Regions from separate parts of the Streptomyces sp. NPDC088725 genome, predicted to be linked through region 1. Evidence: riboswitches for the same ligand, from Rfam matches in the RefSeq annotation. Region 1 holds a riboswitch; each other region holds the start of a gene.
What was found. A riboswitch is a leader RNA that binds a small molecule or an ion and turns the genes downstream of it on or off. The one in region 1 is predicted to bind thiamine pyrophosphate.
Positions count from the first base shown of each region.

Region 2: it holds a riboswitch for thiamine pyrophosphate, as region 1 does, so the genes downstream of both, ACIP6N_RS23010 (thiamine ABC transporter substrate binding subunit) here and thiO (glycine oxidase ThiO) in region 1, are expected to answer to the same signal.
Region 3: it holds a riboswitch for thiamine pyrophosphate, as region 1 does, so the genes downstream of both, thiC (phosphomethylpyrimidine synthase ThiC) here and thiO (glycine oxidase ThiO) in region 1, are expected to answer to the same signal.

Region 1 is NZ_JBIVLO010000002.1:310,966-318,981, forward strand. Features, by position in the region: gene ACIP6N_RS05280 (SDR family oxidoreductase) at 1-298, shown strand, start outside; gene ACIP6N_RS05285 (hypothetical protein) at 335-1,354, opposite strand; gene metF (methylenetetrahydrofolate reductase [NAD(P)H]) at 1,406-2,320, opposite strand; gene thiE (thiamine phosphate synthase) at 2,599-3,264, opposite strand; gene ACIP6N_RS05300 (Rv2175c family DNA-binding protein) at 3,399-3,764, opposite strand; gene ACIP6N_RS05305 (NAD(P)/FAD-dependent oxidoreductase) at 3,868-5,049, opposite strand; TPP riboswitch at 5,210-5,323, shown strand; gene thiO (glycine oxidase ThiO) at 5,321-6,613, shown strand; gene thiS (sulfur carrier protein ThiS) at 6,610-6,849, shown strand; gene ACIP6N_RS05320 (thiazole synthase) at 6,855-7,670, shown strand; gene pknB (Stk1 family PASTA domain-containing Ser/Thr kinase) at 7,768-8,016, shown strand, end outside.
Region 2 is NZ_JBIVLO010000009.1:188,126-196,141, forward strand. Features, by position in the region: gene pyrH (UMP kinase) at 1-695, shown strand, start outside; gene frr (ribosome recycling factor) at 823-1,380, shown strand; gene ACIP6N_RS23000 (phosphatidate cytidylyltransferase) at 1,380-2,453, shown strand; gene rlmN (23S rRNA (adenine(2503)-C(2))-methyltransferase RlmN) at 2,612-3,718, shown strand; TPP riboswitch at 3,803-3,928, shown strand; gene ACIP6N_RS23010 (thiamine ABC transporter substrate binding subunit) at 4,017-5,117, shown strand; gene ACIP6N_RS23015 (ABC transporter permease) at 5,213-6,823, shown strand; gene ACIP6N_RS23020 (ABC transporter ATP-binding protein) at 6,829-7,893, shown strand; gene ACIP6N_RS23025 (LOG family protein) at 7,919-8,016, opposite strand, start outside.
Region 3 is NZ_JBIVLO010000004.1:379,204-387,219, reverse strand. Features, by position in the region: gene ACIP6N_RS11945 (LacI family DNA-binding transcriptional regulator) at 250-1,362, shown strand; gene ACIP6N_RS11940 (metallophosphoesterase) at 1,608-2,711, shown strand; gene ACIP6N_RS11935 (hypothetical protein) at 2,864-3,043, shown strand; gene ACIP6N_RS11930 (hypothetical protein) at 3,201-3,797, shown strand; gene thiC (phosphomethylpyrimidine synthase ThiC) at 3,732-5,534, opposite strand; TPP riboswitch at 5,527-5,667, opposite strand; gene ACIP6N_RS11920 (YibE/F family protein) at 5,739-7,124, shown strand; gene ACIP6N_RS11915 (SsgA family sporulation/cell division regulator) at 7,281-7,715, opposite strand; partial or broken gene ACIP6N_RS11910 (helix-turn-helix domain-containing protein) at 7,982-8,016, opposite strand, start outside.

The sequences.
Region 1 (8,016 bases):
GGCGATGTCGTCCGGGCAGGGCAGTATCACGAACAACACGACCGGCGGCCGTGAGGTCTACCGGGGAAGCAAAGCGGCCCTGAACATGTTCATGCGCGGCTTCGCGGCCCGGCAGGCCGGGACGCGGCGCGCCTTCGTCCTCCTGGCGCCGGGCTGGATCCGCACCGCGCTCGGGGGGCCGGACGCGCCGTTCACCCTCGATGAGAGCGTCCCGCTGTTGGTGGATGTCCTGCTGTCCAGGCAGGGCATGCCCGGTCTGGCCTATCTGGACCGCTCGGGTCAGACCGTGCCCTGGTAGGACCCCGCCGACCGGTTGTGCGGGCTCTACGGGCCGTCAGTAGTGCTGCTGCTCGTTGTAGTTGGGGTCGTAGCCGTACTGCTGCGACTGATCCTGCGGCGGGGCGGCCTGGTCGGTGTCGCGCTGCTGCGGGACCCACACCCCGCCGGGCGGTGTCTCCGCGCCGTACTGCTGGTTCGCGTAGGGATCGGCGTACTGCTGCCGGCCGCCGTAGTCGTCGTACGAGCCGTACTGCTGGCCGCCGTTCGAGGAGCCGATGTACGGGTCGGAGTAGGCGGCGTACTGCTGCTGCTCCGTGCCGTAGTCGTACTGCGTCGCGTAGGCGTCCTGCCCCTGCGCCGGGTACCCGGTCTGCGCCGCGTAGGTGTCCTGCCCCGCGTAACCGTCCTGTCCCGTGTGGGCGTCCTGCGCCGTGTAGGTGTCCTGCGCGTCCTGCTCCGGATAGGCGCCGCCCTGCCCCGGGTACGCGTCGTGGTTCGCGTAGGTCTCCTGCGAGCCGTACGCGCCCTGGCCGGCGGGCTGTTCGTAGCCGGGGTAGGAGTCGTAACCGCCGTACTCGCCCTGCTGATGGGGCTGGTGGGGCTGGTCCGCCTGGCTCGTCCCGTACGCCGTGTCGTTGTAGACGCCGTACTGCCCGGTGTCCTCGGGCATGGGCTGCGGCTCGTAGACCGAGGCGTTCCCCATCGGCGGGGCCGGAGGCTCCGACAGCTCCGACGGCTCGTACTCCAGATCGGAGACTTCGAGGCTGGGCTCACGGTCCGCGGCCGGCGCCGGGCTCTTGCGGCGGCGGCTGGCACCGGGGCTGCCGCCGAGCGACCAGCCGGTGGAGAAACCGCGGCGGAAGGAGAGGGTGACAAAGGTCTGGCCGACCGCGAACGCGATCGCCCCCAGCACGATGACGAAGACGTTGGGCATGAGGACGCCGAGGACGACCCCGAGGAACCCGGTGAAGGCGAGTGCCCGCCAGCGCAGCCGCGCCTTGTACTGAAGCAGTACCTCACCCAGCAGCCACAGCGCCACGATGCCGAATGCGATGTAGAGGACCGTCCAGCCCATGCCCGCCCCCCTCTTGCGGCCGCCGCCCTGGGACAGGGCGGGTGCGGCCGGTCACGACTGCTCGTGCAGTCCGAGATTCTCGTAGATTTCGAGCGTCGCAGTGGAGTTGTTGAGTGTAATGAAGTGCAACCCGGGGACTCCCTCGGAAAGGAGCCGTGCGCAGAACTCCGTCGCGAACTCGATGCCAATGGAGCGTACAGCCGCGGGATCCTCCTTGACGGAGAGGATCCGCTCTTTCAACTCGGCCGGGAAGACAGCTGTACTCAGCTGTGGCAGCCGTTCCAGTTGTCTGACACTGGTGACCGGCATGATCTCGGGAATGATCGGAGTTACGCAACCGGCGGCCTCGACCCGGTCGCGCAGCCGCAGATAACTCTCGGGTTCGAAGAACATCTGTGTGATCGCGTAATCGGCGCCCGCACGGCATTTGTCCACGAAGTGCCGGACGTCGTCGTCCCACCGCGCGGAACGCGGATGCATCTCGGGGAAGGCGGCCACTCCGACGCAGAAGTCCCCCGACTCCTTGATCAGCCTGACCAGTTCGGCCGCGTAGCGCACCCCTTGCGGATGCTCGACCCACTCGCCCATGGGGTCGCCGGGCGGGTCACCGCGTACGGCGAGGATGTTGCGGATGCCGGCGTTCGCGTACTGCCCGATCATATTGCGCAGTTCGGCCACGGACTGGTCGACGGCCGTGAGGTGCGCGACCGGCGTGAGGGTCGTGTCGGCGGCGATCCGCTCGGTGGCCTTGACGGTGCCCTCGCGGGTGGAGCCGCCCGCGCCGTACGTCACGGAGACGAAACCCGGGGCCACCGCTTCAATACGGCGCAATGCGTTCCAGAGGTTGCGCTCACCCTTCTCGGTCTTCGGTGCCCAGAACTCGAAGGAATATGTGGGCCCGGCCGCGAGCAGATCACGCACGGTGTCTGCGTGATCCGCCCAGGTCGAAGCTGTACCGAAAGCCATACGTGCAGGTTAACGAGGGCGAGGCGGTGTCCCAACCCGATCGGGCGCTTTCGCCGGGATTGCCGCGAGGCTGTTCACATCGCGGACACGGATTGGTCGCATTGTCCGACCATATCCGCACTGCGGATTTCCGGACCGCGCTTCTCCGGACCGCGCTTCTGCGGGCGCGCGGTATCCGGGCGGCCCACCTCCGGGCACAAGGTATCCGAGCGCGCGCGTCCGAGCCCGCGCCTCCGGGCGCACGGCCTCAGGGCACACCGCGCTCCCGGACGCGACGGCTACCCGCGCTCCCTGACCCGCTTCGCCAGCGCGGCCGTCGCCGCCGCCGGATCCGGCGCTTCCGTGATCGCCCGTACGACGACGATCCTGCGCGCACCGGCGTCCAGTACCTCTTCGAGATTGCCGGCGGCTATCCCGCCGATCGCGAACCACGGCCGGTCCGTGGCCAGCGAGGCGGCGTAACGGACGAGGCCGAGCCCCGGCGCGTACCGCCCCGGCTTCGTCGGGGTGGGCCAGCACGGGCCCGTGCAGAAGTAGTCCACGCCGGGCTCGGCGACCGCCGCGTCCACCTCTGCCTCCGCGTGGGTGGAGCGGCCGATCAGCGGCGTGCCGCCGAGGATGGCGCGGGCCGCCGGGACCGGGAGGTCGCCCTGCCCCAGATGCAGTACGTCAGAGCCGATGGCATGGGCCACATCGGCGCGGTCGTTCACGGCGAGGAGCTTGCCGTGGCGGCGGCAGGCGTCGGCGAAGACCTGGAGGTGGTCCAGCTCCTCCGCTGCCTCCATGCCCTTGTCGCGCAGCTGCACGACGTCCACACCGGATGCCAGCACGGCGTCCAGGAACTCCGGGAGGTCTCCTCGCGCCCTGCGCGCGTCCGTGCACAGGTAGAGACGGGCGTCGGACAGCGCCGCGCGAGCTGTCGGCGCTGTGCGAGCTGTGGACATGCGGGATTCCCCCCAGAGCGGATGCGGGACGGGTGTCCCGTCGGTGCGCGGTACGGGCGACGGCGCTCACGCGCGCTCATTCACGCGCGCGGTCGGGCGCGCCGCCGCCCCCGGTACCGCGAGTGGTACGGCCGTCAGAAGGCGAGCGCCTGGGCCCGGCGCTTCACCTCCGTGCCACGATTCTCACTGAGCGCCTGCGCGGGCGTGCCCGGCAGGGTCGGGTCGGCGGTGAAGAGCCATTCCAGCATCTCTTCGTCAGTCCAGCCGACATCCCGCAGGAGCGTCAGGGTCCCGGTGAGGCCCTTGACGATCTTGTTGCCGTCAATGAAGGCGGCGGGCACCTGGAGCGCGCGGTTCTCACCGCGGCGCACGGCGATCAGCTGGCCTTCCTTCACCAGCTGCCGCACACGCGTCACCTGGACATCGAAGATTTCGGCGATGTCGGGCAGGTGCAGCCACTCGGGGACGAGGGCATCGATCTTTGCGTCAATCTCGGTCACAGGAACAAGCCTGCCATCCCGGACTGACAGACGGTACCCGGAACCGGGCGGCGTGCCCCTCATGGACCTCGCCGTTCCCCTCGCGGAAGGGCCGGAGAACGCTTCAGGACGGCTGGAGAACGGACTTCCGCAGCGGTACGGAGGCGTCGGCGGCCAGCTCCGGATCCAGTCGCGCCCCGGCCTCGATCAGCTTGCGTCCCTGGGCCAGATCGCGGGGCCTGCCCACGGCCAGCAGCGCGACCAGAGCGCCTTCCCGCAGCCACACCACCGACCAGGCGGCGCCCTCCGGGTCGCCGCGCCACACCAGCCGGTCGGCCCCCGCGTGGTGCCCCGCGTACTGCACGAAGCGGCCGAACTGCTCGGACCAGAAGTACGGGACCGGGTCGTAGACCGCCTCGCCCTCACCCGCGATCAGGGCGGCGACCGTACGGGGTCCCTGCAGGGCGTTGTCCCAGTGGTGCACGAGCAGCCGTTCGCCGTAGCGCGCGGAAGGGAAGGACGCGCAGTCGCCGACGGCGTACACGTCGGGCAGCGAGGCGCGCAGCTTCTCGTCCGCGGCGATCGCGCCGTCGGGGCCGAGGCCGATCCCGGAGCCGGCCAGCCAGCCGGTGGCGGGGCGGGCCCCGATGCCGACGACCACCGCTTCAGCCGCCAGTTCGCGCCCGTCCGCGAGGAGCACCGAGCCGGGCCGCACGCCCGCCACGCGCGTGCCGGTCAGCAGTTCGGCGCCGCTCTGCGCGTACCAGTGCGCCATCGGAGCGGTGACCTCGGCGGGCAGCGCGCCCGCGAGCGGCCGGTCCGCGGCCTCGACCACGGTCACGGCGCAGCCGGCCTCGCGGGCGGCCGTCGCGAACTCCGCGCCGATCCAGCCCGCGCCGACGATCACGATGTCCTGCCGCCGCGCGAGCACCGGGCGCAGCCGCTCGGCGTCGTCCAGCGTGCGCAGCGGGTGGACGCCGTCCGCCGCGGCGGTTTCCGAGCCGGGCATCGTGATGGGTTCGGCGCCGCAGGCGATGACGAGGATGTCGTACGGGACGGGCGGGCCTGCCGCGGTGTCCAGCTCACGTTCCCCGGGGCGCAGCGCGGTGACTTCGACGCCGAGCCTCAGCTCGACGGAGAGCGCGTCGAAGTCGATGTCGAAGGTGGAGTGCTCCGCCGTGCCGAGCAGCAGCGCCTTGGAGAGCGGCGGCCGGTCGTAGGGCGGGTGCGGTTCCGCGCCGATCAGGGTGATCGGGCCCCGGTGCCCGCGCTCGCGCAGGGCCACCGCGGTCTGCACCCCCGCCATGCCCGCGCCGACGATGACGACGCGCCACTGTTCCGTCTCTGTCCGCTGCTCGCTCACCCGCTCACCTTAAACAGCTGACGCCCTGTCAGGGAACGGTGGTTCCCCGCCCCCGCGCCGTCGCCTTACCGGGCGGCGGGAGCGGACGCTAGTCTGGCGCGGGAAACTACCTCGCGGGAGCCCGGACGCACCGGGCTGAGAGGGAGGCCGACGCAGCCTCCGACCGTACGAACCTGATCCGGGTCATGCCGGCGAAGGGAGGGGCTGGACGCCCATGCAGTCATCTCGTCCAACCAGTCAGTCATCCGGTCATCGTTCCGGTCAGCCATCCGCTCATCCGCCCGGTCAGCCGTCCGAGCGGCCCTCGGGCTCCGACGTCCTGATCATCGGTGGCGGGATCGTCGGCCTGGTCACGGCGTGGCGTGCGGCGCAGCGCGGGCTGCGTACCGCCGTCGCCGATCCGCTTCCCGGCGGCGGCGCCGCGCAGGTCGCGGCCGGCATGCTCGCCGCCGTCACCGAACTCCACTACGGCGAGCAGACGCTGCTCGGGCTCAACCTGGCCTCCGTACAGCGCTATCCGGACTTCGTCACGGAGCTGGAGGAGGCGAGCGGCCGGGGGACCGGCTATCGCGCGTGCGGCACGCTCGCCGTGGCGCTGGACGCGGACGACCGCGCCCAGCTGCGTGAACTGCACGTCCTCCAGCAGGGTTCCGGTCTGACGTCCGACTGGCTCACGGGGCGCGAGTGCCGCCGTCTGGAGCCGATGCTCGCGCCGGGCGTGCGCGGGGGCCTGCGGGTCGAGGGCGACCATCAGATCGATCCGCGCAGGCTGTCCGCCGCCCTGCTGACCGCGTGCGAACGGGCCGGGGTGGTCTTCCACCGCGCCTGGGCCGACCGGCTGTCGGTGGTACGCGGCCGGGCGGCCGGTGCCGTGCTGGCCGGCGGGCGGCAGGTCCACGCGGACCAGGTGGTGCTGGCGGGCGGCAGTCGCAGCGGCGGGCTCGCGGGCGTGCCCGCCGAAGTCCTGCCGCCGGTACGGCCGGTCAAGGGGCAGATCCTGCGGCTGACGATGCCTCCCGGGCGCCCGCCGTTCCTGTCCAGGACCGTGCGGGCCGTGGTGCGGGGCAGCCAGATCTACCTCGTACCGCGCGAGAACGGCGAGCTGGTCGTCGGCGCCACCACGGAGGAACTGGGCTGGGACACCACGGTCACGGCGGGCGGGGTGTACGGACTGCTGCGGGACGCGCACGAGTTGGTCCCCGGCATCACCGAACTGCCGCTCACCGAGACCCGGGCGGGACTGCGTCCGGGATCGCCCGACAACGCGCCCCTGCTCGGTCCCACGGCGCTGCCGGGACTGCATCTGGCCACCGGCCACCACCGCAACGGCGTGCTCCTCGCCCCCGTCACGGGCGAGGTGATGGCCACGGTGCTGACCACCGGCGAACTTCCCGAGGTGGCCCGCTCCTTCACCCCTCTGCGCTTTCCCACAGCCACAGGCCACCTCCCCACAGGCCCCGCCACCGCAGGCCCCGCCGCCTCCGTACGTCAGGAGCAGCCCGTATGAACCCCGTCGGTCCCACGGACGGCGCCGCCGTCACCGTCACCGTCTCCGTGAACGGAGAGCCGCACGCGCTCGCCCCGGCGACCACGCTCGACGTCCTGGTCGCCGCCCTGACCCCCGCGCCCTCGGGTGTCGCCGCCGCCGTCAACGAGACGGTGGTCCCGCGCACCCGGTGGCAGGGCACCGTCCTCGGGGACGGCGACCGGGTCGAAGTCCTCACCGCCGTCCAGGGAGGCTGAGCACCATGGCCGACGACACGCTCGTCATCGCCGGCACCGGGTTCACCTCCCGGCTGATCATGGGGACGGGCGGAGCGCCCAGCCCCGACGTCCTGGAACGGTCCCTGGCCGCCTCAGGCACCGAACTCACCACCGTCGCCATGCGGCGCCTCGACCCCGCGGTGCGGGGCTCCGTCCTGTCCGTGCTCACGTCCCTCGGCATCCGCGTCCTGCCCAACACGGCGGGCTGCTTCACCGCCGGCGAGGCGGTCCTCACCGCGCGGCTCGCCCGCGAAGCTCTGGGCACGGACTGGGTCAAGCTGGAGGTCGTCGCCGACGAACGCACGCTGCTGCCCGACCCGATCGAGCTGCTGGACGCGGCGGAGACGCTGGTGGACGACGGGTTCACGGTCCTGCCGTACACGAACGACGATCCGGTGCTCGCCAGGAAACTGGAGGACGTGGGCTGCGCGGCGATCATGCCGCTCGGCTCACCGATCGGCTCCGGCCTCGGCATCCGCAACCCGCACAACTTCCAGCTGATCGTGGAACAGGCGCGCGTGCCGGTCGTCCTGGACGCGGGCGCGGGCACCGCGTCGGACGCCGCGCTCGCCATGGAACTGGGGTGCGCGGCCGTGATGCTGGCCTCCGCCGTCACCCGTGCGCGGGAGCCGGTACTGATGGCCGAGGCGATGCGGCACGCGGTGGAGGCCGGCCGCCTCGCCCACCGCGCGGGCCGTATCCCGCGCCGCCACTTCGCGACGGCGTCGTCCCCGGCGGAGGGCCTGGCGGCACTGGATCCCGAGCGGCCCGCGTTCTCTCCGGCGGGCGGCGGCGAGTAGCGGCGAGTACCGGGTGGTGTCACAGCTCGGCTGCGGAACGGGTACCGGTTCACCCCGGGTATGCGGACGCGCCGCGCGCGGCTCGTAGACTCGGCGCGTGGATACGACCCTCAAGGACCCGATTGTCGGGCAGGTGCTCGACGGCCGCTACCGCGTCGACGCCCGCATCGCCGTCGGCGGGATGGCCACGGTCTACCGGGCGGTCGACACCCGGCTCGACCGTGTCCTGGCGCTCAAGGTGATGCATCCCGCCCTCGCGGCGGACGCCACCTTCGTGGAGCGCTTCATCCGTGAGGCGAAATCCGTGGCGCGCCTGTCGCACCCCAATGTGGTCGGCGTCTTCGAC
Region 2 (8,016 bases), on a different contig from region 1:
CCGGTGAGGCGTTCGCCGGCGGGGGAGGACTCGGAGTCGACCCCGACGTCGTACACGCCATCGCCCGCGAGATCGCCGCCGTCGTACGCGACGGCGCACAGATCGCGGTCGTACTCGGCGGTGGGAACTTCTTCCGCGGCGCCGAGCTTCAGCAGCGCGGTATGGACCGGGCACGCTCTGACTACATGGGCATGCTCGGCACGGTGATGAACTGCCTGGCGCTCCAGGACTTCCTGGAGAAGGAAGGCATCGACTCCCGCGTCCAGACCGCCATCACCATGGGACAGGTCGCGGAGCCCTACATCCCGCTGCGCGCCGTGCGCCACCTCCAGAAGGGGCGCGTCGTCATCTTCGGCGCCGGTATGGGCATGCCGTACTTCTCCACGGACACGACGGCGGCCCAGCGTGCTCTGGAGATCGACGCCGAGGCGCTGCTGATGGGCAAGAACGGCGTGGACGGGGTGTACGACTCCGACCCCAAGACGCATCCCCAGGCGGTCAAGTTCGACGCGCTGGAGTACAGCGAGGTCATCGGCCGTGACCTGCGGGTCGCGGACATGACCGCGATCACGCTGTGCCAGGACAACAAACTGCCGATCCTCGTCTTCGAATTGCTGGCCGAGGGCAATATCGCGCGTGCGGTCAAGGGTGAGAAGATCGGCACTCTCGTGAGCGACCAGGGCACCAGGGACTGATCCTGGGCTGCCCCGCACGGGGATGGACAAAGCCCTGCCGGTCGGACACCGTGCAGGAGAAGACGCGACGCAGGTTCCGCAAGGACCGGTAGCAGGCCGGACCGCTCAAGACACGCAGGAGCAAGTGGTGATCGAAGAGACCCTCCTCGAGGCCGAGGAGAAGATGGAGAAGGCCGTCCTGGTCGCCAAAGACGACTTCGCCGCGATCCGCACAGGGCGGGCGCACCCGGCGATGTTCAACAAGATCGTGGCGGACTACTACGGTGCCCTCACCCCGATCAACCAGCTCGCCTCGTTCTCCGTGCCCGAGCCGCGGATGGCCGTGGTGACCCCGTTCGACAAGAGCGCGCTGCGCAATATCGAACAGGCGATCAGGGACTCCGACCTCGGGGTCAACCCGGGCAACGACGGCAACATCATCCGGGTGGTGTTCCCCGAGCTGACGCAGGACCGCCGCAAGGAGTTCATCAAGGTCGCCAAGACCAAGGCCGAGGACTCGAAGATCTCGATCCGTGCCGTGCGCCGCAAGGCCAAGGAAACGATCGACAAGCTCGTGAAGGACGGCGAGGTCGGCGAGGACGAGGGCCGCCGCGCGGAGAAGGAACTCGACGACACCACCGCGAAGTATGTCGCCCAGGTGGACGACCTGCTCAAGCACAAGGAAGCCGAGCTGCTCGAAGTCTGATGAACGACTCTTCCTGGGGTGCCCCGCCGACAGCCGGTTCCTGGGGACCGCCCGACCCGGGGGCTCCCTCGGCGGGTCCCGCATACGATGAGCCGGACGCACAGCAGACTCGTCCCATGCCCATCGTGCCCGAAGGACCCGTGAACGGCGGGGACCAGGACGCCGCCCGGAGAGCTGTCCGGCCGCCGGGCGCCCCCCTGTTCCGCGACGAGAGGCCGCAGGAGTCCATGTCAGCCCCTCCGCCGCCCCCGCCTGAGAAGAAGCGGGCGGGCCGTGACCTGCGCGCGGCCATAGGGGTCGGCCTCGGGCTCGGTGTGGTCGTCGTGGCCGCGCTCTTCATCGTGAAGGCCGTGTTCGTCGGCGTCGTCGTGGTCGCCTCCGTGGTCGGTCTGTGGGAGCTGACGTCCCGGCTGGACGAGAAGAAGGGCATCAAGGCCCCGCTCGTCCCGCTGGCGCTGGGCGGCGCCGCGATGATCGTCGCCGGATACGTACGCGGCGCGGAGGGTGCCTGGGTCGCGATGGCCCTCACCGCGCTCGCCGTACTGATCTGGCGGATGACGGAGCCCCCCGAGGGCTATCTGAAGGACGTCACGGCCGGCGTGTTCGCCGCGTTCTACGTGCCGTTCCTCGCCACGTTCGTGGCACTGCTGCTCACGGCGGACGACGGCCCCCGGCGCGTCCTGATGTTCCTGGTGCTGACGGTCGTCAGCGACACCGGCGCGTACGCCGTCGGCTGGCGCTTCGGCCGGCACAAGCTCGCGCCGCGCATCAGTCCCGGCAAGACCCGGGAGGGTCTTTTCGGGGCGATCGCCTTCTCGATGGCGGCCGGTGCGCTCTGCATGGAGTTCCTCATCGACGGCGGGATCTGGTGGCAGGGGCTGCTGATCGGCCTCGGAGTCGCCGTCAGCGCCACCCTCGGTGACCTCGGCGAGTCCATGATCAAGCGGGATCTCGGCATCAAGGACATGGGCACGCTGCTGCCGGGACACGGCGGCATCATGGACCGGCTCGACTCCCTGCTGCCGACCGCTCCGGTGGTCTGGCTGCTGCTGGTGCTGTTCGTCGGTTCCTGAGCTGTCCGGTCCCTGGGTGGTTCGGTTGGTGGTTTCGTCCGTTCCTGAGTTCATCGGTTGTCACCAGGACCGCGCCTGACCAGGCACGTTGGAGCAGAGGGTCCGTTGTCCACAGGGCAGCGGACCCTTTCTCGTGCGTCTGCGACACTGGTACGACCATGCCTGTACCCGGAGAACTCACTTTTGCCGCGCCCCGCGGAGCCAAGAAGCCCCCGCGGCATCTCGCCGACCTCACCCCCGCCGAGCGCCGCGAGGCCGTCGCCGCGGTCGGGGAGAAGGCGTTCCGCGCCAAGCAGCTGTCCCAGCACTACTTCGCGCGCTATGCCCACGACCCCGAGCAGTGGACGGACATCCCGGCCGCCTCGCGCCAGAAGCTCGCCGACGAACTGCTGCCCGACCTGATGTCGGTCGTGCGCCACATCTCGACCGACGACGACACCACCCGCAAGACGCTGTGGCGGCTGCATGACGGCACGCTGGTCGAGTCCGTGCTCATGCGCTACCCGGACCGGGTCACCATGTGCATCTCGTCGCAGGCGGGTTGCGGGATGAACTGCCCGTTCTGCGCGACGGGACAGGCCGGCCTCGACCGCAACCTCTCCACCGCCGAGATCGTGCACCAGATCGTGGACGGCATGCGCGCGCTGCGCGACGGCGAGGTCCCCGGCGGGCCCGCCCGGCTCTCCAACATCGTCTTCATGGGCATGGGCGAGCCGCTCGCCAACTACAAGCGGGTGGTCGGAGCGGTCCGCAGGCTGACCGACCCCGAGCCCGACGGGCTGGGTCTCTCCCAGCGCGGGATCACGGTCTCGACCGTCGGTCTGGTCCCCGCGATGCACCGGTTCGCCGACGAGGGCTTCAAATGCCGTCTCGCCGTCTCGCTGCACGCGCCGGACGACGAGCTGCGCGACACCCTCGTGCCGGTCAACACCCGGTGGAAGGTCCGCGAAGTGCTGGACGCCGCGTGGGAGTACGCGGAGAAGTCCGGCCGCCGGGTCTCCATCGAGTACGCACTGATCCGGGACATCAACGACCAGGCGTGGCGCGGCGATCTGCTGGGCCGGCTGCTGAAGAACAAGCGGGTGCACGTCAACCTGATCCCGCTCAACCCGACTCCGGGATCGAAGTGGACGGCGTCGCGCCCCGAGGACGAGAAGGCGTTCGTCGACGCGATCGCGTCCCACGGCGTGCCCGTGACCGTACGGGACACCCGCGGCCAGGAGATCGACGGCGCGTGCGGACAGCTGGCGGCGGCCGAGCAGTAGAGCGTTTCGCCAGGGCATCTCTTACGGGAGCGCCGACGGGCCGGTGGCTCGCGGCCCCCTGTAGCCTTGGTTCGAACGAAAAACATATTCCGACAGGGGAGCGCCACAGCGCTGAGAGTGCGGCACATGTCCGTGAGAACGGGCAGCGGCCGCAGACCCTCTGAACCTTGCCCAGGTCATTCTGGGTAGGAAGTTCGGACATCACTCAAGCTGTTGCGCCCTGCCCGGATTCCGCTCGCCCGCGAGCGGAATCCGGGCAGGGCCGCGTCTTCTCCTGGTCATCCCAGGAGGAATTTCAGTGGGCACCACCAGAAAGATCACGCTGGCCGCCGTCGCCGCCGCGCTCGGCGTCTCGACCCTCGCCGCCTGCGGCTCGGGCGGCTCCGGCGGCTCGTCGGCGTCCGGTGACGGCGCGAAGTCCAAGGACGTCACGCTCGTCAGCCACGATTCCTTCGCCGCCTCTCCGGCCGTGCTGAAGGAATTCACCAAGGAGACCGGTTACACGGTCCATGTGATCAAGAGCGGTGACGCCGGCGAGGCGGTCAACAAGGCCGTTCTCACCAAGGGCTCGCCGCAGGGCGACGTCTTCTTCGGCGTCGACAACACCCTGCTCTCGCGCGCCCTCGACAACGGCCTGTTCACGCCGTACAAGGCCAAGGGCCTCGACCAGGTCGAGCCGGCCGCTCAGCTCGACAAGGACAAGAACCGCGTCACCCCGATCGACACCGGCGACCTCTGCGTCAACTATGACAAGAAGTACTTCGCCGACAGGAAGCTCGCGCCGCCGGCGTCCTTCGACGATCTGATCAAGCCCCAGTACAAGAACCTCCTCGTCACCGAGAACGTCGCGACCTCCTCACCTGGCCTCGGCTTCCTGCTCGGCACGGTCGCGCGGTACGGCGACGACGGCTGGCAGGACTACTGGAAGAAGCTCACGGCCAACGGCGTGCGCGTGGTGGACAGCTGGGAGCAGGCCTACAACGAGGACTTCTCCGGATCCGCCGGCGGCAAGAAGGCCAAGGCCGACCGGCCGCTCGTCGTCTCGTACGCCTCCAGCCCGCCGGCGGAGGTCGTGTACGCCGAACCGCGGCCGGCGCAGGCACCGACCGGTGTCGCCACGGGCACCTGCTTCCGGCAGATCGAGTTCGCCGGGCTGCTGGACGGCGCGAAGAACGAGGCGGGCGGCAAGGCGCTGATCGACTTCATGATCAGCAAGGAGTTCCAGGCGGACATGCCGCTCAACATGTTCGTGGACCCGGTGGTCAGGGGAGTGAAGCTGCCGGACGTCTTCACCGAGTTCGGCGCGAGCGTCGACAAGCCGTGGACCGTGACTCCGGACAGGATCGCGGCCGGGCGTGAACAGTGGATCCAGTCGTGGACCTCACTCGTCGTGAAGTAACCGGACCGCCCACCGGTCCCCAGCCGTCCCCGGACGCCCGGACAGCCGCCCGTTCCCGGGCGGCCGTTCGCGCGAACGCCGTGCGGCTGGGGCTGATGGCCGGCCCGCTCGTGTTCTTCGCGGTCTTCTTCGCCTATCCGGTGGCCGCGATCGTCGGCCGCGGGCTGAAGACCGGCGGCGCCTGGCAGTTCGGCCGGATCGGGGACGTGCTCGGCCGCCCCGACATCCAGCACGTCCTGTGGTTCACCACCTGGCAGGCCTTCGCCTCCACCGCCCTCACCCTGCTGATCGCGCTGCCCGGAGCGTATGTCTTCGCGCGCTTCGAGTTCCCCGGCAAGCAGCTGCTGCGCGCCGTGGTCACCGTGCCGTTCGTCCTGCCGACCGTCGTCGCCGGTACGGCCTTCCTCGCGCTGCTCGGCCGGGGCGGGCTGCTGGACGAGCTGTGGGGCGTACGGCTCGACACCACGGTCTGGGCGATCCTGCTCGCGCATGTCTTCTTCAACTACGCGGTGGTCGTACGGACCGTGGGCGGCCTGTGGTCCCAGCTCGATCCGCGGCAGGAAGAGGCCGCGCGGGTACTGGGCGCCGGACGGTTCACCGCCTGGCGCCGGGTGACGCTGCCCGCCCTCGGCCCGGCCGTCGCGGCCGCCGCCCTGATGGTCTTCCTTTTCACCTTCACCTCCTTCGGCGTCGTACAGATCCTGGGCGGTCCCGCGTACTCCACCCTGGAGGTGGAGATCTACCGGCAGACCGCACAGCTGCTCGCCCTGCCGGAAGCGGCCGTGCTGACACTCGTCCAGTTCGCCGCCGTCGGCGCGATCCTCGCCCTGCACGCGTGGACCGTACGGCGCCGGGAAACCGCTCTGAGGCTGGTCGACCCCGCGACCACCGCGGGCAGGCCGCGCGGCGCCGGCCAGTGGACGCTGTTCGGCGGCGTCCTCGTGAGCGTGACGCTGCTGATCCTGCTGCCGCTCGGCGTGCTGGTCGAGCGGTCCTTCGAAGGGCCCGGCGGGTACGGCCTCGCGTTCTACCGGGCGCTCGTCTCCGTCGACACGAGCGGTACCTTCCCCGTACCGCCGATCGACGCGGTGTGGAACTCACTGCGCTACGCCGTGGTCGCGACGGCCATCGCCCTGCTGGTGGGCGGGCTCGCGGCGGCGGCGCTCACCCGCAGGGCCGGCCGGTTCGTACGGGGCTTCGACGCGCTGCTGATGCTGCCGCTCGGCGTCTCCGCGGTGACCGTCGGCTTCGGCTTCCTGATCACGCTCGACAAGCCCCCGCTGGACCTGCGTACGTCATGGATCCTGGTGCCGCTCGCGCAGGCGCTGGTCGGCGTGCCGTTCGTGGTGCGGACCATGCTGCCGGTGCTGCGCGCGGTGGACGGACGGCTGCGCGAGGCGGCCTCGGTGCTCGGCGCTTCGCCGCTGCGCGCCTGGCGCGAGGTTGATCTGCCTTTCGTGCGGCGGGCGTTGCTCGTCGCGGCGGGGTTCGCTTTCGCCGTGTCGCTGGGCGAATTCGGCGCGACGGTCTTCATCGCGCGCGCCGACAGTCCGACGCTTCCGGTCGCCGTGGCCCGGCTGCTCGGACGGCCCGGCGAGATGAACTACGGCCAGGCGATGGCGCTGAGCACGGTCCTGATGATCGTGTGCGCCGCGTCGCTCCTGGTCCTCGAACGTATCCGCACCGACCGCACCGGAGAGTTCTGATGGCCTTGCTGACCCTGGCGGACGTCACCGTACGGTTCGGAGAGCGCAAGGACGCGCGTACCGCGCTCCACGCGGTGGACCTGGAGGTCGCCGAGCACGAGATCGTCTGCGTGCTGGGACCGAGCGGCAGCGGCAAATCGACACTGCTGCGGGTCGTCGCAGGGCTGCAACCTCTCGACGGGGGACGGGTGTTGCTGGACGGAGCCGACCAGGCCGGTGTACCCGTGCACCGGCGCGGGGTCGGCCTGATGTTTCAGGACCACCAGCTCTTCCCCCAGCGCGACGTCGGCGGCAACGTCGCCTTCGGACTGCGTATGCACGGAGTGCCGCGAGACGAACAGCGGCGCAGGGTCGAGGAGTTGCTTGACCTCGTGGGCCTCCCCGGCGCCCGTCGGCGGGCCGTCGCCGCGCTGTCGGGCGGTGAGCAGCAGCGGGTCGCGCTGGCCAGGGCGCTCGCGCCCCGGCCCAGGCTGCTGATGCTCGACGAACCGCTCGGCCAGCTCGACCGCGGTCTGCGCGAACGGCTGGTGGTCGAACTTCGCCTGCTGTTCGGCCGGTTGGGTACGACCGTGCTGGCCGTCACGCACGACCAGGGCGAGGCCTTCGCGCTGGCCGACCGGGTGGTGGTGATGCGCGACGGCCAGATCGCCCAGTCCGGCGCCCCGTTGGAGGTCTGGCAGCGTCCCGCGTCCGCCTTCGTCGCGCGCTTCCTCGGCTTCGACAACGTCGTGGCCGCGACCGTCGGCGGCGCGGCCGCCCACACGGTCTGGGGCAGAATTCCGGTGCCCGCGGGCTCCCCGCAGGGCGAACAGACGCTGCTGGTACGCCCGGCGGGGGTGCGGCTGGTCGCGCCGGCGCAGGCCGCCGGCGGACTGCGCTGCACGGTGGAGGCCCGTACGTTCCGCGGCAGCCGGGTCGCCGTACTGCTGCGCCCCGACAGCGGCCCGGTGCTGGAGGCGGAGTGCGGTCTGCACGAGGCGCCCGAGGAAGGGGCCGCGGTCGGGGTCACCTTCGGCGTGGAGGACGTGGTGGTACTGCCGCGAGAGGAGGGCGAGCGGGGCGCGAGTTGAACGCCCCGCTCGCCGGGTCCGGCCGTCAGGCGGCGGTCAGCCGGGCCAGCGCGCCGGGGGCTTCCTCGACCGTGTCGACCAGCGCGATACGTGCCTCCATCGGACGCTCCTTCGCCAGCGCCT
Region 3 (8,016 bases), on a different contig from region 1:
TCTCTGTGGTGCGCGCTGGTGGCGCGCGCCGTGGCGCGCGTCCCTCGTAGAGGTGAGTTGAGACCTCTTCGAGACATGGGCCCTTCGACAGGTCCATGCCGCTCCACACATGGAAGTCGAGCGTCAGAGGCCGTCTCTCCCTCTCCTTCCGTAGCCATCGGTCGTTTTCGATCTTGCAGAAACGTGCCTGTTACCGGGTGAATATGCGACCGGCCCAACCGCCCGCCTGCGCCCTACTATCGGCTCGCCATGACAGCAGCAGGGAAACACCAGGTGAGCCGGACGGGCACGACCCGCCGGGGAAGCCGGCAGGGTCGGGCGGGCATCCGGGACGTAGCCGCCGCAGCCGGTGTCTCCATCACGACTGTCTCGGACGCGCTCAACGGCAAGGGCCGCTTACCCGACGCCACCCGACGCCACGTCCGAGAGGTCGCAGAACGGCTGGGTTACCGGCCGTCCGCCGCCGCCAGAACCCTCCGTACCGGCAAATCGGGCCTCATCGGCCTGACCGTGACGACGTACGGGGATGAACCTTTCACCTTCACCGAATTCGCCTACTTCGCCGAGATGGCCAGGGCGGCGACCTCCGCGGCGCTGGCCCGCGGCTACGCCCTCGTCATCCTTCCCGCCACCTCCCGCCATGACGTCTGGTCGAACGTCGCCCTCGACGGCACCGTCGTCATCGACCCCTCCGACCACGATCCGGTCGTCACCGAACTCGTCCGCCAGGGCCTGCCCGTCGTCTCCGACGGACGCCCCGCGGGCACCCTCCCCGTCACCGCCTGGGTCGACAACGACCACGAGGCGGCCGTCCTCGATCTGCTCGACCATCTCGCCGCCGCCGGCGCCCGCCGGATCGGTCTGCTCACCGGCACCACCACCGACACCTACACCCGCCTGTCCACCACCGCCTATCTGCACTGGTGCGAGCGCGTCGGCCAGGACCCGGTCTACGAGTCCTACCCCGCCCACGACCCGTGCGCCGGAGCCGTGGCGGCCGACCGGCTGCTCGCGCGCCCCGACAGGCCCGACGCCGTCTACGGCCTCTTCGACCCCAACGGGACCGATCTGCTCGCCGCCGCCCGGCGCTACGGCCTGCGCGTACCGGACGACCTGCTGCTGGTCTGCTGCAGCGAGTCCACCGTGTACGCGGCCACCGAACCGCCCATCACCACGCTCTCGCTCAAGCCGCGCCGCATCGGCACCGCCGTCATCCAGCTCCTCATCGACGCCATCGAGGGCATCGATACCGGCGCTCCGCTCGAACAGGTGATACCGACCGAACTCATCATCAGGACGTCGTCCCAACGGCGTCCGCACCGCACCACGGTCAGCCCTCCCCGGTCCCCCGCCGGAGACTGACGGCTCCGGACGGAGACCGGGGCGAAAGTCCAGACCTTTCACAATGGGGACGATCGGTAGGAAAACAGCCGGTGATCGGAGAGAGGGAGCGGATTCATCGCCCCTGGTGCGTCACACAGGACGGGCCGCATTCCTATGATGGGCGCACGACACTGCGGACCTCTCCCGACCTCCGGTGGGCTCACCCCCACCAGGCCGGGCCGGGCCGGGAGGTGTACGGCGGCGCGACGGTGGTGGAGGGGTCGATGACACAGGGGGCCGGCCAGGGACTCGCGGTGCGTACGGCGACGTTGCGCGACTTCCGCGTACCGCCGTACGCACTGGTGCCCGTGCAGTCAGACGAGTTCGCGCCGACCGGACCGGACGCCCCGCCGGGCGCCGCCGCGTCGGTGCATCCCGGCAACGCCGTACCGGAGGACGAGCTGCCGGAGGGCTACACACCCACCGTGCGCGATCTGCCGGTCATCAACAGGGGCGACACCGTCCAGGTACGGGTCGCGGCCGCTGACACGCCCTCACCGGACGGTCTCGGCCCGCTCTTCGTCGTCGGCGACGTGCACGGCTACCTCGACGAACTGCTCGCCGCCCTCGCGGAACAGGGCCTGATCGACACCGGGGGCAACTGGGCCGCGGGCACCGCGAGGCTCTGGTTCCTCGGCGATTTCACCGACCGCGGCCCCGACGGCGTCGGTGTCATCGACCTCGTCATGCGCCTGTCCGCCGAGGCGGCGGCAGCCGGCGGCTACTGCAAGGCCCTCATGGGCAATCACGAGTTGCTGCTCCTCGGTGCCAAGCGGTTCGCCGACACGCCCGTCAACTCCGGCGCGGGAACCGCCACCTTCCAGGCCGCGTGGCTGCTCAACGGCGGGCAGCGGCACGACATGGAACGCCTCCAGGACGTCCATCTCCAGTGGATGTCCCGGCTGGACGCGGTGGTCGAGGAGGACGGGCATCTGCTGATGCATTCCGACACGACGGCCTATCTCGATTACGGGTCCAGCATCGAGGACGTGAATGACACCGTTCACCAGATCCTCACCCGCAATGATGTCGATGAGTGCTGGGAACTGTTCCGCAAACTCACCAAACGTTTCGCCTTCCGCGACGAAGGCCCGCAGGCCGTTCAGGAACTGCTTTCCCAGTACGGCGGAACACGCATCGTCCACGGCCACAGCCCTATTCCCTATCTGCTCGGGGAAGTCGGCACCGAAGACTCTTCCGACGACGAGGAGCGAAGTCCTGTCGTGGAAGGGCCGCATGTATATGCGGACGGACTTGCCATCGCCATGGACGGCGGCGTGACCATGGAAGGAAAACTGCTGGTGGTCCAACTCCCCCTGCACAACTGAAATCGAGGTGGGCAGGGGATTTCCGGAAACCCTCTGTCGCGCGATGCCGGAACAGCTTTGCTTTCGGATCATCCGTGACAAGCTTTCCTCCGTCTCTGCCAACGGACCGTTCCACGGGGGCAATCCGGCCCTCCGGAGCATCGGGGGATGCGATGAACGGCGCTCCGCACCTGACCGGCGAGGACCGCGCCTGTTTCGAGCGGGTCCTCGACGAGGCACTGCGCCACTTCGAGCAGGCCTCGACGAGGCGCTGCGCCACGCACACGAACGTCCTGATCCTGACCGGCCCGGACAGCGGCTCAGCACAGCACACCTGCGCACCAGGGCCCTGACCGCCAGAGCATCGATCACGACGGCCGCCGCCGAGTACGAGCACTACGCGAAGCTGTGCGAGGAGCGCGGGGAACCGTCTCCCGCGCGTTCGGTACGTGCTTCCCCCAGGCCTCTCCTCTGGGCGACGGGGCCCGGAGAGGCGCCGGGCCGGCCGCGATGATCGCGGTCCTCGTCCCGGTACTCACGGGCGCAGCGGCAGTGATTTACCTGCTCGTCGGCCATCTCCTCAAGGCGCTCGGTTCACCACCCGCCTTCGCCGTCGGCCGGTTCTCCGGCGCCGTCACCGTGATCGACCTGCCTGCCGCCGCCGTCGGACCGCTCATCGCGGCCCTGCGCAATGCCTCCACGCACCTCCGGACCGAAGCGCCGGACGAGGAGCCGCCCGCCGAGCTGGCGGTGGCGCGGGAGGCATGGCGCGACGCACTGCTGGCGTGTGGCATCGAGCCGTTCCTGCGGACCGCCGCGCCTGGGCCTGACGTGCCCCCGCCGCCGGGCTGCCCCGCAACTCCCACGATCGGCTACAGCCGCCCGGACTTCTCCAGCCCGGCCGACGGCTCCGCCCCAGGCGCCGCCGGGGCCACCGCGGACCGGGCTTCTCCAGCCCCGGCCACGGCGGCCCCGAACACGGGCCCGAGCAAGCGGACGAGTCGGCGCGACGCACTTTCAGGCCGCCGCGGTTCAGGCGGCTCAGTCGTCCGATCGGTCCGCGAGCGGCAGGTACACGCGGTTCCCGCTCGCCGCGAACTCCTTTGACTTCTCCAGCATCCCGGCCGCGATCTCCTCGTCCGAGGCAGAGGCTGAGGGGACCAGATCAGGGGCAAACTGCTCGGTGATGCTCCTGCTGATCTTCATCGAGCAGAACTTGGGACCGCACATCGAGCAGAAATGCGCGGTCTTGGCCGGCTCCGCCGGAAGCGTCTCGTCGTGGAACTGACGCGCCGTGTCCGGGTCCAGGGCCAGGTTGAACTGGTCCTCCCAGCGGAATTCGAACCGCGCGTCCGAAAGCGCGTCGTCCCATTCCCGCGCCCCCGGATGGCCCTTGGCCAGGTCCGCCGCATGCGCCGCGATCTTGTAGGTGATGACGCCGGTCTTCACGTCGTCGCGGTCCGGCAGGCCCAGGTGCTCCTTGGGCGTGACGTAGCAGAGCATCGCCGTGCCCCACCACGCGATCATGGCCGCGCCGATGCCCGAGGTGATGTGGTCGTACGCGGGAGCCACATCGGTCGTCAGCGGGCCCAGCGTGTAGAACGGCGCCTCCTCGCAGATCTCCTGCTGAAGGTCGATGTTCTCCTTGATCTTGTGCATCGGGACATGTCCCGGACCCTCGATCATCGTCTGTACGTGGTGCCGCTTGGCGACCGCGTTGAGTTCGCCCAGGGTGCGCAGCTCGGCGAACTGCGCCTCGTCGTTCGCGTCGGCGATGGAGCCGGGCCGCAGACCGTCACCGAGGGAGTACGTCACGTCGTACGCGGCGAGGATGTCGCACAGCTCCTCGAAGTTCTCGTACAGGAACGACTCCCGGTGATGCGCGAGGCACCAGGCCGCCATGATCGAGCCGCCGCGCGAGACGATGCCGGTCTTGCGGCGGGCCGTCAGCGGTACGTACCGCAGCAGCACTCCCGCGTGGACGGTCATGTAGTCGACGCCCTGCTCGGCCTGTTCGATCACCGTGTCCTTGTAGATCTCCCAGGTCAGCTCCTCGGCCTTGCCATCGACCTTCTCCAGCGCCTGATAGAGCGGGACGGTGCCGATGGGGACGGGGGAGTTCCGCAGTACCCACTCGCGGGTGGTGTGGATATTGCGGCCGGTGGAGAGGTCCATGACCGTGTCCGCGCCCCACCGGGTGGCCCAGGTCATCTTGTCCACCTCCTCCTCGATGGACGAGGTGACCGCGGAGTTGCCGATGTTGGCGTTGACCTTCACCAGGAACCGCTTGCCGATGATCATCGGCTCGATCTCCGGGTGGTTGACGTTGGCCGGCAGTACGGCGCGACCCGCTGCGATTTCGTCGCGGACGATCTCGGGGGCGACGTTCTCCCGGATCGCGACGAACTCCATCTCCGGCGTGATGTCCCCGCGCCGCGCGTACGCGAGCTGCGTGACGGCCCGGCCGTCACGGCCCCGGCGCGGCTGGCGTGGCCTGCCGGGGAAGACGGCGTCGAGGTTGCGCAGTCCGCCGCGCGGTGCGGTGTGCTTGAGGCCGTCGTCCTCGGGGCGGACGGGCCGGCCCGCGTACTCCTCGGTGTCGCCGCGCCCGGTGATCCAGTTCTCCCGCAGCGGTGCGAGACCACGGCGTACGTCGGTCTCGACAGCGGGGTCGGTGTACGGCCCTGACGTGTCGTACAGCGTCACGTCCTCGCCGTTGGTGAGGTGCACTTGACGGACCGGCACAAGAAGGTCCGGGCGTGAGCCCTCGACGTATCCCTTGTGCCAGCCGATGGACTTTTCTGCCTGGTTCGAGGCAGGCGTGCGTGCGTCCTGAACGGTCATGAGACCTACTCCCTACGCCGGCATTACCCGGTAACAGGTTCAGCGGTCGGCGCAGCGTGGGGTCCGGAGTCTCCCGGGACCACTCGGTCAGCGCCCTCTCAGCCCGGTGCTCCGAGCTCCCGCGTGTGCAAAGGCGTCACCACGCTAACGCCCGGCCGGGCGCGCTGAACAGAGGGCCCCTCCCGTTCTTGCGATGATCTGGCGGTGACCTCACCCCAGCAGACCCACGAACCGGGCGCCCACACGCACAGCCACGGGCCCGCCGCGCCGGTTTCCCGACACCTCCGCAAGGTGATCGCAGCGGTCCTGATTCCGTTCACGGCCGCCGTGGTCGTCGGACTCGCCATCCTCTGGCCGGGCGGCGCTCCCGCCCACGAACGCACCGGTGTCGGCTTCGACCGGCAGACCGAGCAGGGCCGCGTGGTGCAGATCGTCCAGGTGGACTGCAAGGACATGAATGCCGCTCAGGTCCCGTCGACGGGCGACACCTCGACCCCGCAGGGACGCGAGGCGCAGCGGGCACAGACCGGGGAGTGCGAGAAGGCCACGATCGAGGTCACGAGCGGCAAGGACAAGGGACGGAAGTTCGTCGAGGTGGTCCAGCCGGACGCACCGCGGCAGTTTCACGTGAAACAAGGCGTTGTGGTGGCATACGCACCGGACGCGCCGCACGATCTCCAGTACTCCGTGACGGATATGGACCGTAAGGTCCCGATGACCCTGCTGGCCGGGATCTTCGCGCTGGTCGTGGTCGCGGTGGGACGGCTCCGCGGTGTGATGGCACTGATCGCGCTCGCCGTCTCGTTCGCCGTGCTGACGCTGTTCATTCTTCCGGCGATACTCCAGGGCTCGAATCCGCTGATCGTGGCGGTGGTCGGATCGAGCGCGATCATGCTGATCGCGCTCTACATGTGCCACGGGCTGACGGCCCGTACGTCGGTCGCGGTCCTCGGCACGCTGATCTCACTGCTGCTGATCGGGCTGCTCGGATCGGTCTTCATCGGCTGGGCGAGCCTGACCGGCAACACCGACGACAGCACCGGCCTGATCCACGGGCTCTACCCCCACATCGACATGAGCGGTCTGCTGCTGGCTGGCGTCATCATCGGTTCGCTCGGTGTGCTCGACGATGTGACGGTGACCCAGACCTCGGCGGTCTGGGAGCTGCATCAGGCCGACCCGACGATGGGCCCGCGCGGGTTGTACCGGGCAGGCATCCGGATCGGCAGAGACCACATCGCCTCGGTGGTCAACACGCTGGTCCTCGCGTACGCGGGCGCGGCGCTGCCGCTCCTGCTGCTCTTCTCGGTCGCGGAGTCGAGCGTCGTCACCGTGGCCAACAGCGAGCTGGTGGCGGAGGAGATCGTACGGACCCTGGTGGGCTCGATCGGCCTGGTCGCCGCAGTGCCCGTGACGACGGCACTGGCGGCGCTGGTCGTGTCCGCGGACCGGGCGGGCGCGGCGAAGCCGTGGACGAGCGCGCCAGGCCCGTCCACGGGCACACCGGAGCTGCCCGCGGGGTACTCCGTACCGGAGCAGAGCGCGCCGCAGCGCGGGCGGGGCGGCGGGGGCCGGCGCCGCAAGAAATAGCTCACGCAGCGGCCCGGCCCGCCCGCGCCGCGGCCCGCCGGGCCCGGCCCGCCTCACCCGGCCCCTTACGGCGGGCCCGCCTGCCCGGCTCCTTACGGCGGGCCCGATGCGGCCGGCCCGCCCGCCCGGCCCCTGCGGCGCCGGTCCGCGGTTCGGTCAGCCGGCGTTCTCCTCGGCGAGGATCCGGCCGAGCGCGTCCTCCAGGCTCCCCTCGAAGTCACCGAGCGTGCGTTCCTGGCCGAGCGGGACCAGTCGGTCCGTGCGGTCCAGGAAAGCGACCAGCGGCGGAGCGCTCACCCTGAAAAGCGCGTGGTCCTCGCCGACCTGCAGCCGGATATGAACATCCGACAGATTCTCCGGCTCGGTCGGCGCGATGTGCACATCACCGTCCCCACTGGGGGTGTTGATGCCGTCGAGCAGCAGCTCACGGCCGAAGGTCCAGGTGACCGGGGCATCGCCGGGCAGATGGAAGGTCATCCGCACCGCGTACGGATCCCCCGTCTCGTAGTGGAGCTCCACCGGAATCCGGAACGAGAGTTCCTCGGAGACGAGGAAACTCATCAGGACCTCGGCTTGGACGGACTCGCGCATCGTGCACCACTCCGGAGTAGATAAGGCTGGGAATCATCCCCTGAAAACTCTTGACGCAATCGTCCTGTAAGCGCTAGCAGATCACAAGGAGTAATTTTTCAGATACTGATAGAGAGGGTTGACTAGGTCAGAAGCGGGATTGGTCTCTCTGCGTAACCATCCGCTCCTCCAGGCAGCCTTCTCCCCTGATGGAGCGGCAGGGAAGCGGTGCCGAAGCGGCACAGAAATGGCCAGGTCCACTGCGGGGGATCCGGCCGTCACTGACCGATCGGATCAACGATCTTGCTGCGACGATTCTGCA